DNA from 4 places in the Isoptericola dokdonensis DS-3 genome. Region 2 is predicted to be linked to each of the others. Evidence: riboswitches for the same ligand, from Rfam matches in the RefSeq annotation. Region 2 holds a riboswitch; each other region holds the start of a gene.

Region 1 (3,198 bases), 620 kb from region 2:
CAAGGTCGCCGACCCGGCCGTCGCGCTGCACACCAAAGACTTCGCCGCCGCCGCCGGCTCCGCCCGCGCGGTGGCCGCCGCCGTCGACGGCGCCGCCGGGCTGGCACTCACCGCGCTCGACTACCTGTGCGACGACGGCCTCCGCGCCGCCGTCGACGACGAGTTCTCCGCCGCCGGCGGGTCGATCGACGTGCCCTCCTACTTCGACTGACCGGCGCACAGGCCGCGTCCGTGCGAGCGTGGACGCATGACCTCCGAGAAACAGCTCCGCCAGGCCGCCCTCGCGCTGCCCGACGTCGTCGAGTCCGAGGGTGCCTTCCGGGTGCACGACGTCGTGTTCGTCTCGGCCGTACCGGGCATCGGGATCCAGCTCGCGCTCGACGCGGCGGACGCCGAAGCCCTGCTCGGACAGATCGGCGGCGCCGAGGAGTCGCCCGGCGGCGTCGCGGTGGGCCTCGACGACCTCGATGGGCAGCAGCTCAACCACTGGGTGCGGCGCGCCTGGCTCGCGTGCGCTCCGCACGAGCTCGTCGAGACGGTGGTGGCGGCGGACTCCGCCGCGCCCGGGTCGGTCGGCGACCTGCCGGCCACCATCGGGCGGCCCGCGACCCGGGCGCTCGCGGGCGCCGGGATCACGACGCTCGCGGCGGTCGCCGAACGCTCCGACGGGGACCTGCTGGCGTTGCACGGCGTCGGGCCGCGTGCCGTGCGCCTGCTGCGCGAGGCGATCGGCTGAGGCTCAGCCCCGCAGCGGTGAGCCCGCGACGGTGAAGTCGAACCCGCCGAACTCCCCGGACAGCAGCGGGCGGGCAGCGGCGATGGACTCCTGGACCGCCGGCAGCTCCAAGGAGTCGCGGTGCGCCGCCGCGGACGTCCACAGCTCGGCGACGAACACGGTGTCCGGGTGGTCGTCGTGGGTGCCGACCTCGTAGAGCAGGCAGCCCGCGGCCGCGAGCTCGGGGCTGCGCCGCGTGAGGTGCGCGACGAGCTCGTCCCGCCGCCCGGGGGCCGTACCGAGGGTGCCGACGTTGGCGTAGGTCATGCGCACGACCGTAGCCCCGCCGTCCGACACCGCGCCCGACCAGGTGCGTGCCGCCACGGCCGAGTTGCCAGGTCACCGACCCGTCGGGTAGACATCTGCCCAGGTCACGAGCGACCGGCAACACGCCCTCCGCGTGCCGGTCCGGCAACCGCGCCCCTCGCGCACGGTGCCCCAGGAGGAAGACCCGCCCCGCGCCGACAGGCGCAGGGAAGAGCGAGGTCGACGTCACCTCGGAGCGCTCCGGCGCACCGACGTCGTCGGCCCCTGACCCGGGAGCCCGCATGTCCTTCACGTTCCGCACCCCGCACGGCACCGTCCACGAGGTCGACGCCGACGACCCGTGCCGCACCGCCCTCAGCTCGGTCGGCGAGCTCGTCTGCCCCGTCCACACCGGGGTCCAGCGGCCGCGGTCCCGGCGCTCCTGCACGGCGGCAGTCCGGGCGCACCGGCTCTGCCAGGTCTGCCTTCGTGCCACCGTGCCCCTGCGGAACTTCAAGGACGCGCAGCGGCACGTCTGCGACGACTGCCTGCGTCTCGATCGGGAGGTCGCCGCCGCGCGCGGTGGGAGCCCGCTGGTCACGACGATCCAGGGCGAGAGCCTGACGCGCCGCACCACCGCCCACGCCACGCTCGCGTTCGGGGACCTATGGGTAGGCGCGGTGGCGGGCGGACTGCCGGTGTTCGTCCTCGACGACCACGCGCCGTACTGGGGTGCCGTGCCCTCGCGCGGTGGTGTCGTCACCGTGGCCCGTACGGCGGCCGTCCGCTTCGCCTGGTTCGACGACTGGCGTCGTCGCCCGTGGGACGGGGCCGAGCAGCGCCGTCGGCACCTCGCCTGGGCGAGGGCCGTGCACCCGACCAGCAGTCTCGCGCAGCACCCGGGTGAAATCCGGTGACGGCGGCGACCGTTCCCTGGCGCACGCGTGACGCGGACAAGGGAATCCGGTACGAAGTGGGCATGGTGCGCCTCCTCCCGCCCGACCCCCGGTTCCCCGACGACGGCGGCGCCGAGCGCGCCGTGTGGGAGGCGCTCGCGGACGCGCTGCCGGACGGCGCCGCCCTGTTCCACGGCGTCCACCTGCAGGAGGGCGCACAGGAGTACGAGATCGACGTGCTCGTCGCCTGGCCCGGGGTCGGGATCGCCGCGATCGAAGTCAAGGGCGGGTACGTCGACCGGGTCGACGGCGCCTGGTACCAGGGCAGCGGGGACGCGCGGCACCGCATCGACCCCGTCGCGCAGGTGCAGGGCGCCCGCCACGCCCTGCAGGCGCTGCTGCGCGAGCGCGGCGACCTGGCGGCGTCGTCCCGCACCGCGCACCTCGTCGCGTTCCCGCACCGGTACGTGCCGGGCGACTGGCAGACGCTCGACCTGCCCCGCGACATGCTGGTCGACCGGGGCGACCTCGAGTCACCCGGTCAGGTCGCGGCGCGCGTCAAGCACGCGATCGAACGGCACGGGCAGGGGCACTTCCCGCTCGACGACCTCGGCGTCGACGAGCTCGCCACGTCCCTCGCCGGCGGTTTCCCCGGCCACGCCGAGCACCTCACCCGTGCGCTCGAGCACGAGACCTGGCTCGAGCAGATGACCCGCGACCAGTCCCGCGTCCTCGACCTGTTCGCCCAGGTGCGGCGCCTGCGCGTCGTCGGCGGCGCCGGGTCCGGCAAGACGTACCTCGCGCTGGAGCAGGCCCGACGCCGCACCCGCGCCGGGGAGCGGGTCGCCCTGCTCTGCTACTCCCGCGGCCTCGGCCGCTACCTCGAACGGATCACCGCCACCTGGCCAGCGCGGGAACGACCCGCCTACGTCGGGCTCTTCCACGACCTGCCCCGCAGCTGGGGCGCCACCGGCGGCCGCGACGACGACCCTGACTACTGGGAGCGCGACCTGCCGCTCGAGCTCGGCCGCCTCGCCGGCGAGCGCGGGCCGGACGACCTGTTCGACGCCGTCGTCGTCGACGAGGCGCAGGACTTCGGCGACCTGTGGTGGCCGTCGCTGCTGCGCTGCCTGCGCGACCCCGACCACGGCGGCCTCACCGTCTTCCTCGACGACGCGCAGCGCGTCTTCCCCCGCGACGGGCAGGCACCCCTCGACCTCGTGCCCGTCACCCTCGACGAGAACCTGCGCTCCACCAAGCAGATCGCCCACGTGTTCGGCG
Region 2 (3,198 bases):
CCCGGGCCGCCCTGGACGCGGGCGTGCAGGCGCTGGCCGGGCTGGGGCACGGCGTCGAGGGACACACGTGGGACCCGGCGCCGGAGTACGGCGACGCGTTCCGCACCCTGTGGATGGCGGGTGCGTCGGCGGTGCCGGTCGACGACGACGCGACGCTGGACCGGATGGAGCCGTTGACGGCCTGGCTGGTGCGGCGCGGGCGGGAGGTCCCGGCGCGCGAGCTGGTGGCGGCGCTGCGCACGCTGGTGGCGTTCGAGCGGCGGCTCGTCGCGGGGTTCGGCGACCTGGACGCGGTGGTGACGCCGGCGCTGGCGATGACGCCGCGCCCGGTGGGCTGGTTCGACCCCGAGGACCCGGACCGCAACTTCGTCCAGCAGTGCCAGTACACGCCGTTCACGTCGTGGTTGAACGTCGCGGGTCTGCCGGCGATCACGGTGCCGGCGCACTGGACCGCCGACGGGCTGCCGATGGGGGTGCAGATCATCGGGCGTCCGGGCGGGGAGGCGGCGCTGCTGGCGATCGCCGCCCAGCTCGAGGACGTGCTGCGCTGGCCGGAGAAGCACCCGCCCGTCTGGTAGCCGGTCGGCTTCGCCCCCCGGCAGGTCAGTCGGGCAGGCAGCCGACGGCGTCCTCGGCGCCCAGCGCGGCGGTCGCGAGCAGACCTTCCAGGCCGGAGCCCTCGGGCACGGGACGCGGGTCGTCCACCACGATCCACAGCCCGTCGACGACGTCGTAGCGCGCCTGCGGGCCGTCGGCGACGAGGGCCGCGACGGCGGCGACGAGCCGTTCGACCTCCTCGCCGGCGGTGCCGACGCCGACGGAGGCACGCACGGCGCCACCGTCGAGGCCAAGCCGGGCGAGCAGCGGATGGGCGCAGAACCGGCCGTCGCGCACACCGATGCCGTGCTCGGCGGACAGGTAGGCGGCGACGAGGCCCGCGTCGCAGCCGGCGACGGTGAAGGTCACCACGCCGACGGTGTCGGCGGCGTCGGGCCACAGGTGCACGACGTCGACGCCGTCGATGGCGCCGAGCCCGGCGACGAGACGACGGCGCAGCGCGTCCTCGTGCTCGCGCAGCTCGTCGGGGTCGACCTCGGCGAGGGCCTGGCAGGCGGCCGCGAGCGAGACGGCGCCGAGCACGTTGGGCGACCCGGCCTCGTGGCGGGCGGGGGCGTCGTGCCACTCGGTGGCGTCGGTGCGAACGCGGCGCACGGCGCCACCGCCCGCGAGGTAGGGGGTGCCGGTGTCGAGCCAGTCGCGGCGGCCGACCAGCGCGCCGCCGCCGAACGGCGCGTACGTCTTGTGCCCGGAGAACGCGACGTAGTCGACGCCCGTGGCCTCCAGCGAGAAGCGGCGGTGCGGCACGAGCTGGGCGCCGTCGAGGAGGAGGCGGGCGCCGTGGTCGTGCGCGGCGGCGACGAGCGCGGCGACGTCGAGCGCCTCGCCGGTGACGTTGGACGCCCCGGTGACGGAGAGCAGCGCGTACCCGCGGCCCGCTGCGGCCCCGGCGGCCAGCTCGTCGCGCAACGCCTGCACGGTGGCCGCGGCGGTGTCCCGCCCGGTGACGACGGTCGCGTCGGCCTCGCGCTGCCAGGGCAGGAAGTTCGCGTGGTGCTCCACGTCGAGGACGAGGACGCGGCCGGGCGTGCCGTCGGTGGCGGCGGGCACGCAGCCGGCGAGCAGGTTGAGCGCGTCGGTGGTGTTGCGCACGACGATCGTGACGTCGTCCTCGCGGGCGCCGACGAAGTCGCCGATGGTGCGTCGTGCCTGCTCGTAGAGGGCGGTGGAGACCTGCGAGAGGTATCCGGCGCCGCGGTGCACGGAGGCGTACAGCGGGAGGGTGGCGGCGACGCGGTCGGCGACGGCCTGCAGGGCCGGGGCGGAGGCCGCGACGTCGAGGTTCGCGTAGGGGACGCGGCGGCCGTCCACGAGCGGCGCGAGGGTGTCGTGCCCGGTGACGGGCAGGACGGGGGCGTGGTCGGCGACGGTGTCGACCTGCGTACAGGCGGGGGCCTCGGTGAGCGTGGTCATGGCGGTACCTCCTGTGGTCCGGGGAGGTGCCTCCCCGCGCTTGCCCGACGCCGGTCGACGTCGTGCCTGGTCGTCACCCGGGGCACCCCGCCGCGAGGGGAGGGTTGCCGGCCAGCGAGCCGGGGCTTCGCGCTGGCGCTCATGACCTGGCATCCATGCTGCGGCGCCACCTTGCCGTCGTCAAGCCTTGGGACGGGTGTCTCACGATGCGGGCGATGAGCGCCCGCATGCTCGCTCTGCGAGACACCCGTCCCGCAGAGCGGGACCGCTGTCGTACGATCGCCGTGACCATCCCGAGCGGCCGAGTGACGTGGCACGACGACGCCGCAGCAACCCCGCGGGACCGGGCACCGCCGTCGACGCGACGCGAGGCCGGGGACCGGGCGCGGGTGCTACCGCCACGACCGATGGAGGAGTGCGCGATGACCGCGACCGTGCAGGCTCGGCCCGCCGAGGGCTACGCCGGAGACATCACCCCGCAGCAGGCGTGGGACCTGCTCGCCGGATCCCCCGACGCCGTGCTCGTCGACGTCCGCACCGAGGGCGAGTGGCGCCTGATCGGCGTGCCCGACGTCGCGGAGCTCGGCAAGCAGGTCGTCCTCACCCAGTGGGTCACGGCCGACGGCCGCCCCAACCCGGGCTTCCTCACCGAGCTCGCGGCCGCGGGGGTCGCGGGTGACGGCCCCGTCGTGTTCCTGTGTCGGTCCGGCCAGCGCTCCATCGGCGCGGCCCGCCTGGCGACGTCGGCCGGGATCGCGCCGTCGTACAACGTGCTCGAGGGCTTCGAGGGCGCGCCGGGTCTGGACGGCCTGCGCACCCGCGAGGGCTGGAAGGTCGCCGGCCTGCCCACCACGGAGTACCGGCCGTGACCCGCGTCGAGATCCCCACCGGACCGGGCGCGAACCCCGAGCTCGTCGGCGGGTCCGGTCGCGGCCCGCTGCCCGACACCGTGCGCCCCGCCACCCTGGCCGTGCGCGGCGGGCACCGCCGCTCCGACTTCAACGAGACCTCCGAGGGCCTGTTCCTCACGCAGGGCTACGTCTACGACTCGGCGGCCGACGCCGAGGCCGCGTTCAGCGGCGACCACTCGCGGTTCGTGTACTCCCGCTACGGCAACCCCACGGTCCGCACGTTCGAGGAGCGGCTGCGGCTCGTCGAGGGCGCCGA
Region 3 (3,198 bases), 520 kb from region 2:
GGTCGAGACCGGGTTCGCGGGCGATCGCGGCGGGCAGCGGGGCGGAGAGGGCGCGGTGGGCCGCGTCGACGTCCCCGACCTCGACCGCGAGCCGGACCGCCTCCATGGCCCGCAGCAGGGCGACGGCGGTGGGGTCGCCGACCTCCCGGGTGCCCGCGACGACCTCCGCCGAGCCCTTGCCGCCCTGGACGAGCAGGGTCTCCAGGTAGGGGACGGCGGTGGCCGCGGTGCGGTCGTGCTCCCACTCGGCGCCGCGGACGGCGCGCTGCCGCAGCACGTGCTCGGCGATGAGCCGGTTGCGCAGCGTGCTGGTCTCGCGGCCCTCGGCGGTGGACACCTCGAGGCCGGCCCGCACCTGCCGCGCCTCGACAGGTCCGCTGAGACCTTCGGGGACGTCGCCGGACAGGGCGCGGCTGATCTCCTGGGTGACGCGCAGCCGCAGCGTGCTGCGCCCGGCGTGCTGGAGCTGCTCGGCGACGAGGGGCGGGTAGAGCGCGACGTGGTCGCGGTCGGCCTGCCGCAGGGTGCGCAGCAGGCCGTGACCGTCGAGCTGCTCGAGGACCGGCCAGGGCACGAGCCGCCGGGCGACGGTCGTGGTGACCGGTCCGGCGAGCGCCAGGACCTGGGCGGCGTGCAGCGTCTCGGTGTCGAGCCCGGCGGTGAGCCGGTCGACGGTGGCGGCCAGCGCGGGCGCCCAGAGCTCGCCGTGGGCCCGCCAGACGCCGTCCACGCGGACGAGGCGACCGCCGCGGCGCGCGGTGCGCGCGATGCCGGCGACGAAACCCGGCATCCCGCCGGATTTGGCATGGATGCGCCCGGCGGTCTCGGCGGCGAGGGGGCCGCCGACGACGCTCTCGGCGAGGCGCGCGGAGTCCTCGTAGGACAGCGGCGGCAGCTCGACCAGGTCGACCGGCGTGACGGAGGCGACGAGCCCGCGACCGTCGGAGGCCGGCAGCGCGGGCCGCGAGGTGGCGACGACGGGGAACGGGACCCGCCCCCAGGCGGCGACCAGCGCGCCGACGGAGTCCGCGTCGAGGTCGTCGACGTCGTCGACGAGGAGCACGAGGCGGCCGCCCTCGGCCTGTCGTTCGAGCGCGGTCACGTAGGTGGCGAGCAGCGACGGGCCGCGGGCGGGCCGCTCGACGCCCAGCGTGCTGACCGCGAGCGCCTCGAGCGGCCTGTCCTGGAGGGCACGGGCTCCGCGGACGGTCAGCAGCCGGTACCCGTCGTCGCCGAGCAGGTCGCCGACGCGGCGCAGGACGGCGGTGCGGCCGGCCCCGGGCAGGCCGGTCACGACGGTGCTGGTCCCCGCGCGGACGCCGTCGACGACGTCGGCGACGACGTGCTCGTGCAGCCGGGGCAGCGCCATGGGGTCATGCTAGGAAGGTCGGCGGGCTCGCGCCTGGTGAGTCGGTCGTCGCGCCGTCGTCGGAGAGCAGACACGGGCGTCTCACGATGTGGAGAGTGTTGTCCGCTGGTCGAACAGGCTCTAGAGTCGTCGCCAAGCCATCCAGAGCGGCCGAGAGTCCTGGCTCGACGACGCCGCAGCAACCCGTTCTCCGACGGAAGCCTCCCGAGGACGAAGGTGCTCAACACCAGGCCCGATGGAGTGACGCATGGTCGCAGAGGCACTACCGCACCCGCACCGTCCGACGGTGAGCTTCGAGCTCATGCCGCCGCGGCGGCCCGCCGCCGCGCCCAGGTTCTGGGAGACGGCCCGCCGTCTGGTCGACGCGCGGCCCGACTTCGTGTCGGTCACGTACGGCGCCGGCGGCGGTGACCGCGACACGGCACGCGACGTCGTCGCCACGCTCCTGGCCGGCACCTCCGTGCTGCCCGTCGCGCACCTCACCTGCGTCGGGGCGTCCCGCGAGGACGTCTCGGCGGTCATCGACACGTTCCTCGAGGCCGGGGTCCGCACCGTGCTCGCGCTGCGCGGGGACCCCCCGAAGGACCAGCCCGACTGGCGGCCTCCCGCCGACGGCGTGCACTCCTCGCTCGAGCTCATCGCCCTGCTGCGGGAGGTCGAGGCGCGCCGCTGCGAGTCCGACCCCTCCACGGCGCTGCGCGGTGCCGCCCGCCCCCTGACCATCGCCGTCGCCACGTTCGTCGACGGCAACGTCCAGGCCGGCACCACGCGCGCCCAGGAGGTGCAGCGCCTGCTGGAGAAGCAGCAGGCCGGGGCGTCCTTCGCCATCACCCAGCTGTTCTACGAGGCCACCTCGTACACCGACTTCGTCACTGCGGCCCGCGCGGCCGGGGTGACGATCCCGATCCTCGCCGGGCTGCTGCCCACGACGGACCCGCGCCGGCTCCGTCGCGTCGAGGAGCTCACCGGCGTCCGCGCGCCCCAGCACCTGCTGGACGCGCTCGACGCCCTGCCGGACGCCGAGGCGCAGCACGCCTACGGCACGGCCTACGGCACCGAGCTCGCCCAGCGCGTGCTCGACGCCGGCGCCCCCGGCCTGCACGTGTACACGTTCAACCAGTTCCGTCCCGCTCTGGACCTGCTCGAGGGTGTCAACCTCGGCGGTACGCCGTCCGACGGCGTCGACCTGGCCAGAAGGCCGTGGGTACCGAGCATCCCCGCAGTCTGACCCGCTGACCGCAGCGGCTCCCCGTCGTCCCCCGGGACGACGGTTGCCGTGGCGTACCCCGGCGGCGTCTACCCATCTGAGGAGAGCTCATGTCCACCAGCGTCACCCCCGTCCCTGCGTCCACGTCGCCCGCCTTCCCCGGCGGCACCGTCCTCGGCTACCCCCGCATCGGGCGGCGCCGCGAGCTCAAGCGCGCCGTCGAGGCGTTCTGGGCCGGGCGCACCACCGCCGCCGAGCTCGAGGCCACGGCCGCCGACCTGCGGCTCGCCACCGTGCAACGGCTCGTCGAGCTCGGGCTCGACCCGTCCGACGGCTCCGTGCCCGGGTCGTTCTCGTCCTACGACCAGGTGCTCGACGTCGTCGCGACGCTCGGCGCCGTGCCCGCCCGGTTCACCCCCCTCACCGACGCCGCGGGTCGGCTCGACGCCGCCGCCTACTTCACGGTGGCACGGGGCGCCGGCGACGACGCACCGCTCGAGATGACCAAGTGGTTCGACACGAACTACCACTACCTCGTGCCCGAGATCGGCCCGGACACCCCGATCTCGTTCGTCGACGACCGCTTCGTCGCCGCGTTCTCCGAGGCGCGCGCGGCGGGCGT
Region 4 (3,198 bases), 1.2 Mb from region 2:
CCGCCGCGTGCACGTCGTCCATGGGCGGCAGGATCGCGAGGACGGCGAACCGGTCCCCGTCGACGCGCCCGGCCTCGCAGCCGCGCGGCAGGTCGTCCCGCAACCGCGCGCCGAGCTCGGTGAGGACGGCGTCGCCCGTGGCCAGGCCGTGCCGCGCGTTGAGCCGCGACATGCCCGCGACGTCCAGCAGGACGACGACGACCCGCGTCCCGCCGCCACGCACGAGCTCGCAGCGCCGCCCCAGGGAGTGCCACGTGGCGGCCCGGGCGGGCAGCCGGGTCTGCGGGTCCACCGAGGACCGCTCCGCGAGCGCCGCCACGAGGGACCGCATGAGATCGGCCGTCCCCGCGCCCGCCCACGTCGGCCCGGCGACGAGGACGTCGTCGTAGCGGTGCTCCTCGGTGCGCTCCATGGCGCGCGTCGCGACGGCGGAGACGGCCTCGTCGGGACGCACGACCATCGGCTCCCAGTGGGTGACCGTCGCGACAGGCCGGCGCTCCAGGACGGCGCGCCCGTACCCGAGACGTCCGGTCAGCGCGGCGGCGAGACCGGCGCGCATCACCATGCCGACCCGGTCGGACTCCTCGTCCTCGACGACGACGCAGGTCACCTCGGGGTTGCGGAACATCACCTCGAGCTGCCCCACGGGCATGGAGGACCCGACGACGGTGAGGGGTTGCGCGAGGTCGGACACGACCCCGGCGAGCCGCACGCCGCCGCGGAGCTGCCGGTGCCGGGCCACCTGGCTGATCTCGTCATGCACGGCGTCAGTATGGTGACGCCGTTCCGGACATGTCGGGCGAAATCGGCATCCGCGGCGACTGTTCGGCGAGTGTTCACGGTCGTTCACCCGCGCGTCATCAGTCGTGGTCGGCAGGCGCCGGGCCACACGTCACCGGACCGGCCGCTCGGCCTCCACGACCTGCCGGACCGCGGTGAGGACGGCACGCGGGGCGGCGACGGCCTCGCGCGCCACCCGCTCCAGGTCCCTCCGGGCACGGCGGCGCCGGGCGTCCTTCTCCGCAGCACGCAGCGTGCGAGCCAGCGGGACGACGTCGGCGAGGACGACGGAGCGCGCGTCGTGACCGGCGGGGTCGAGCGCCGCCAGCCAGCGCGCGAACCGGGCGACGCGCGCCTCGGGCTCCGCGACGAGGACGTCGCGCCGACGCAGGTCGCCGACCAGGACGAGCTCGCGTGGCGGGCGCCCGGCCTCCTGCTCGACCAGCCGCACCAGGCCGTACGCACGCGCCTGCACGAAGACCCGCTCCAGCAGCGACCGCCGGTACCGGTGCGCCTCGCGGATCGGCTCCCAGTCCGGGTCGGACTCGTCGTGCAACCCGCCCCACCGCGCCGTGCCCCGCGGGAACCGCCCCGCCGTCGTCCCACCCGGCAACCTGGCCCGCCGGGCGACCTCGGTGTCGACCGCACGGCAGCCGTCGCACAGCGTCTGCGAGAGCCGGCCGATGCCGACGGGCCACGTCCCCACCAGGCAGGCGGTGCACAGGTGGTCGCCGGTCGTCGAGGCGATGCCGTGGCGTCGCAGTCTCGCGGTCTCGGCGGACGGCCGGACCGGCTCGACGAAGCCGTCGAGGTCGAGGGTGTAGTCGGACATCGAGAGTTCTCCCTTCGCTCTTCCCGCCACGGTCGTGGCGGGCCGGTCTTCCTCCTGGGGCACCGTGCGCGAGGGGCGCGGTTGCCGGACCAGCACGCGGAGGGCGTGTCGCTGGTCGCTCGTGACCTGGGGAGAATGTAGCCGATCGCTCCGACACACGCCGCCGGACGACGCGCCCGCGTCGGTGCGGGCCCGCGACGTCGACGACATCGGGTGGGTCAGGCGGCGTTCGCGTTCCCGTCCGCGTCGTCGTCGCGCTCCTGGGTGCCGGCCGACGGCGCGGCCTGCCGGTGGTGGAGCCCGTCCGCCTCGTCGAGGTCGGAGTACCGCGGGTGCGGGTCGTCCCCGACCAGCTTGCCGACGACGGCACGGAGGGCGCGGTGCAGAGAACGGGAAAGCGCTGACATCACTCCGAATGATGCCAGGGGCACCGGTTCGCGGCACGTCGAACCCGCTCGGCCGTCCGAGCCCTGAGTCGCTCATCAGGGCACGCCCACCCGACCGCCCGAGTCGTCCCTCGCGACGAGCCGATGGCATCCTGGCTGGCGGCCGGCCCACCAGCACCGACCCCTTCACTGCCGAGGAGTTCCATGTCCGCTCTCGCCGTCCCCCCGCTCCCCTTCACGCTCGTCCCGTCCCGGGTCCCGTGGAAGATCGTCGGCACCGACGGGGTCCGGGCCTCCGCGGAGCCGGGCACCGACATCTTCGTCCCGCCGTTCCCCGACCAGCCCGCCAAGCTCGACGCGGCCACCCTGCTGGGCGAGGCGCCACAGGGCGACTTCCAGCTCAGCGCGCGCGTCACCGTCGGGTTCCGGGCGACGTTCGACGCAGGGGTGCTGCTCGTCTGGCACGACGAGCAGCACTGGGCGAAGCTGTGCTTCGAGGCCGCGCCGAACGGCTCGCCGACGGTGGTGTCGGTGGTCAACCGCACGGTCTCCGACGACGCCAACGCCTTCACCGTCGTCGGCGCGACCGCCTGGCTGCGCATCAGCCGGGTCGACGGCATCTACCTGTTCCACGCCTCCCACGACGGGCGCACCTGGGACATGGTGCGCATCTTCGGGCTCGACTCGCACGGCTCGACACCACAGGTCGGGTTCGAGGTGCAGTCACCGACCGGCGACGGCTGCGAGGTCACCTTCGACGAGATCACCTTCGCACCGACGAGGCTGACCGATCCGCGCGACGGTTCCTGACGCCGCGCAGTGCGCGAACGCCGACGATACGATGGCGAAGTTCTGTGGACGACACGGCGTGCGGCACCGAACCACCTGGTCCGACCGGCCCGTTCTCGCCGGGGTCCCTCCCCGGCCACGATTGCCTCGCACTGGACCCGGCATCAGGAGCGTTCCCATGAGACGTAGTCACCGTTCCGCGCGTCACGTCCGCACTCCGCTGCCTGCAGTGGGTGCGGCACTCGTTCTGCTGGCAGTAGTTGCGCTTCCCACGTCGGCCCAGGCTGAAGAACCCTCCGTGGTGACCTGCACGGGCGAGGCGGACCAGCACTACTCCCCCGGCCTGACCCTGACGTCCCGGCCGACATCGGTCAGCAGCTCGTTCGAGTACGACTGCCTCGGTTCCGCCGA

Evidence for each region. Region 2 has a riboswitch for S-adenosylmethionine ahead of I598_RS10165 (aminotransferase class V-fold PLP-dependent enzyme). Riboswitches for the same ligand answer to the same signal wherever they lie in the genome.
Region 1: another riboswitch for S-adenosylmethionine. It lies ahead of I598_RS13000 (hypothetical protein); the one in region 2 lies ahead of I598_RS10165 (aminotransferase class V-fold PLP-dependent enzyme).
Region 3: another riboswitch for S-adenosylmethionine. It lies ahead of I598_RS12565 (methylenetetrahydrofolate reductase); the one in region 2 lies ahead of I598_RS10165 (aminotransferase class V-fold PLP-dependent enzyme).
Region 4: another riboswitch for S-adenosylmethionine. It lies ahead of I598_RS15670 (hypothetical protein); the one in region 2 lies ahead of I598_RS10165 (aminotransferase class V-fold PLP-dependent enzyme).

The regions. Positions count from the first base shown of each region.
Region 1 covers NZ_CP014209.1:2,797,161-2,800,358, forward strand. The annotation lists gene I598_RS12985 (M20 family metallopeptidase) at 1-211, shown strand, start outside; gene I598_RS18140 (helix-hairpin-helix domain-containing protein) at 248-736, shown strand; gene I598_RS12995 (putative quinol monooxygenase) at 740-1,042, opposite strand; SAM riboswitch class IV at 1,145-1,262, shown strand; gene I598_RS13000 (hypothetical protein) at 1,324-1,938, shown strand; gene I598_RS13005 (nuclease-related domain-containing DEAD/DEAH box helicase) at 2,001-3,198, shown strand, end outside.
Region 2 covers NZ_CP014209.1:2,178,063-2,181,260, forward strand. The annotation lists gene I598_RS10160 (amidase) at 1-578, shown strand, start outside; gene I598_RS10165 (aminotransferase class V-fold PLP-dependent enzyme) at 604-2,031, opposite strand; SAM riboswitch class IV at 2,063-2,178, opposite strand; gene I598_RS10170 (rhodanese-like domain-containing protein) at 2,454-2,900, shown strand; gene I598_RS10175 (O-succinylhomoserine sulfhydrylase) at 2,969-3,198, shown strand, end outside.
Region 3 covers NZ_CP014209.1:2,696,948-2,700,145, reverse strand. The annotation lists gene I598_RS12570 (LuxR C-terminal-related transcriptional regulator) at 1-1,369, opposite strand, end outside; SAM riboswitch class I at 1,504-1,611, shown strand; gene I598_RS12565 (methylenetetrahydrofolate reductase) at 1,656-2,597, shown strand; gene metE (5-methyltetrahydropteroyltriglutamate--homocysteine S-methyltransferase) at 2,687-3,198, shown strand, end outside.
Region 4 covers NZ_CP014209.1:3,417,556-3,420,753, reverse strand. The annotation lists gene I598_RS15675 (diguanylate cyclase domain-containing protein) at 1-763, opposite strand, end outside; gene I598_RS15670 (hypothetical protein) at 893-1,612, opposite strand; SAM riboswitch class IV at 1,624-1,739, opposite strand; gene I598_RS15665 (hypothetical protein) at 1,831-2,019, opposite strand; gene I598_RS15660 (DUF1349 domain-containing protein) at 2,203-2,808, shown strand; gene I598_RS15655 (hypothetical protein) at 3,086-3,198, shown strand, end outside.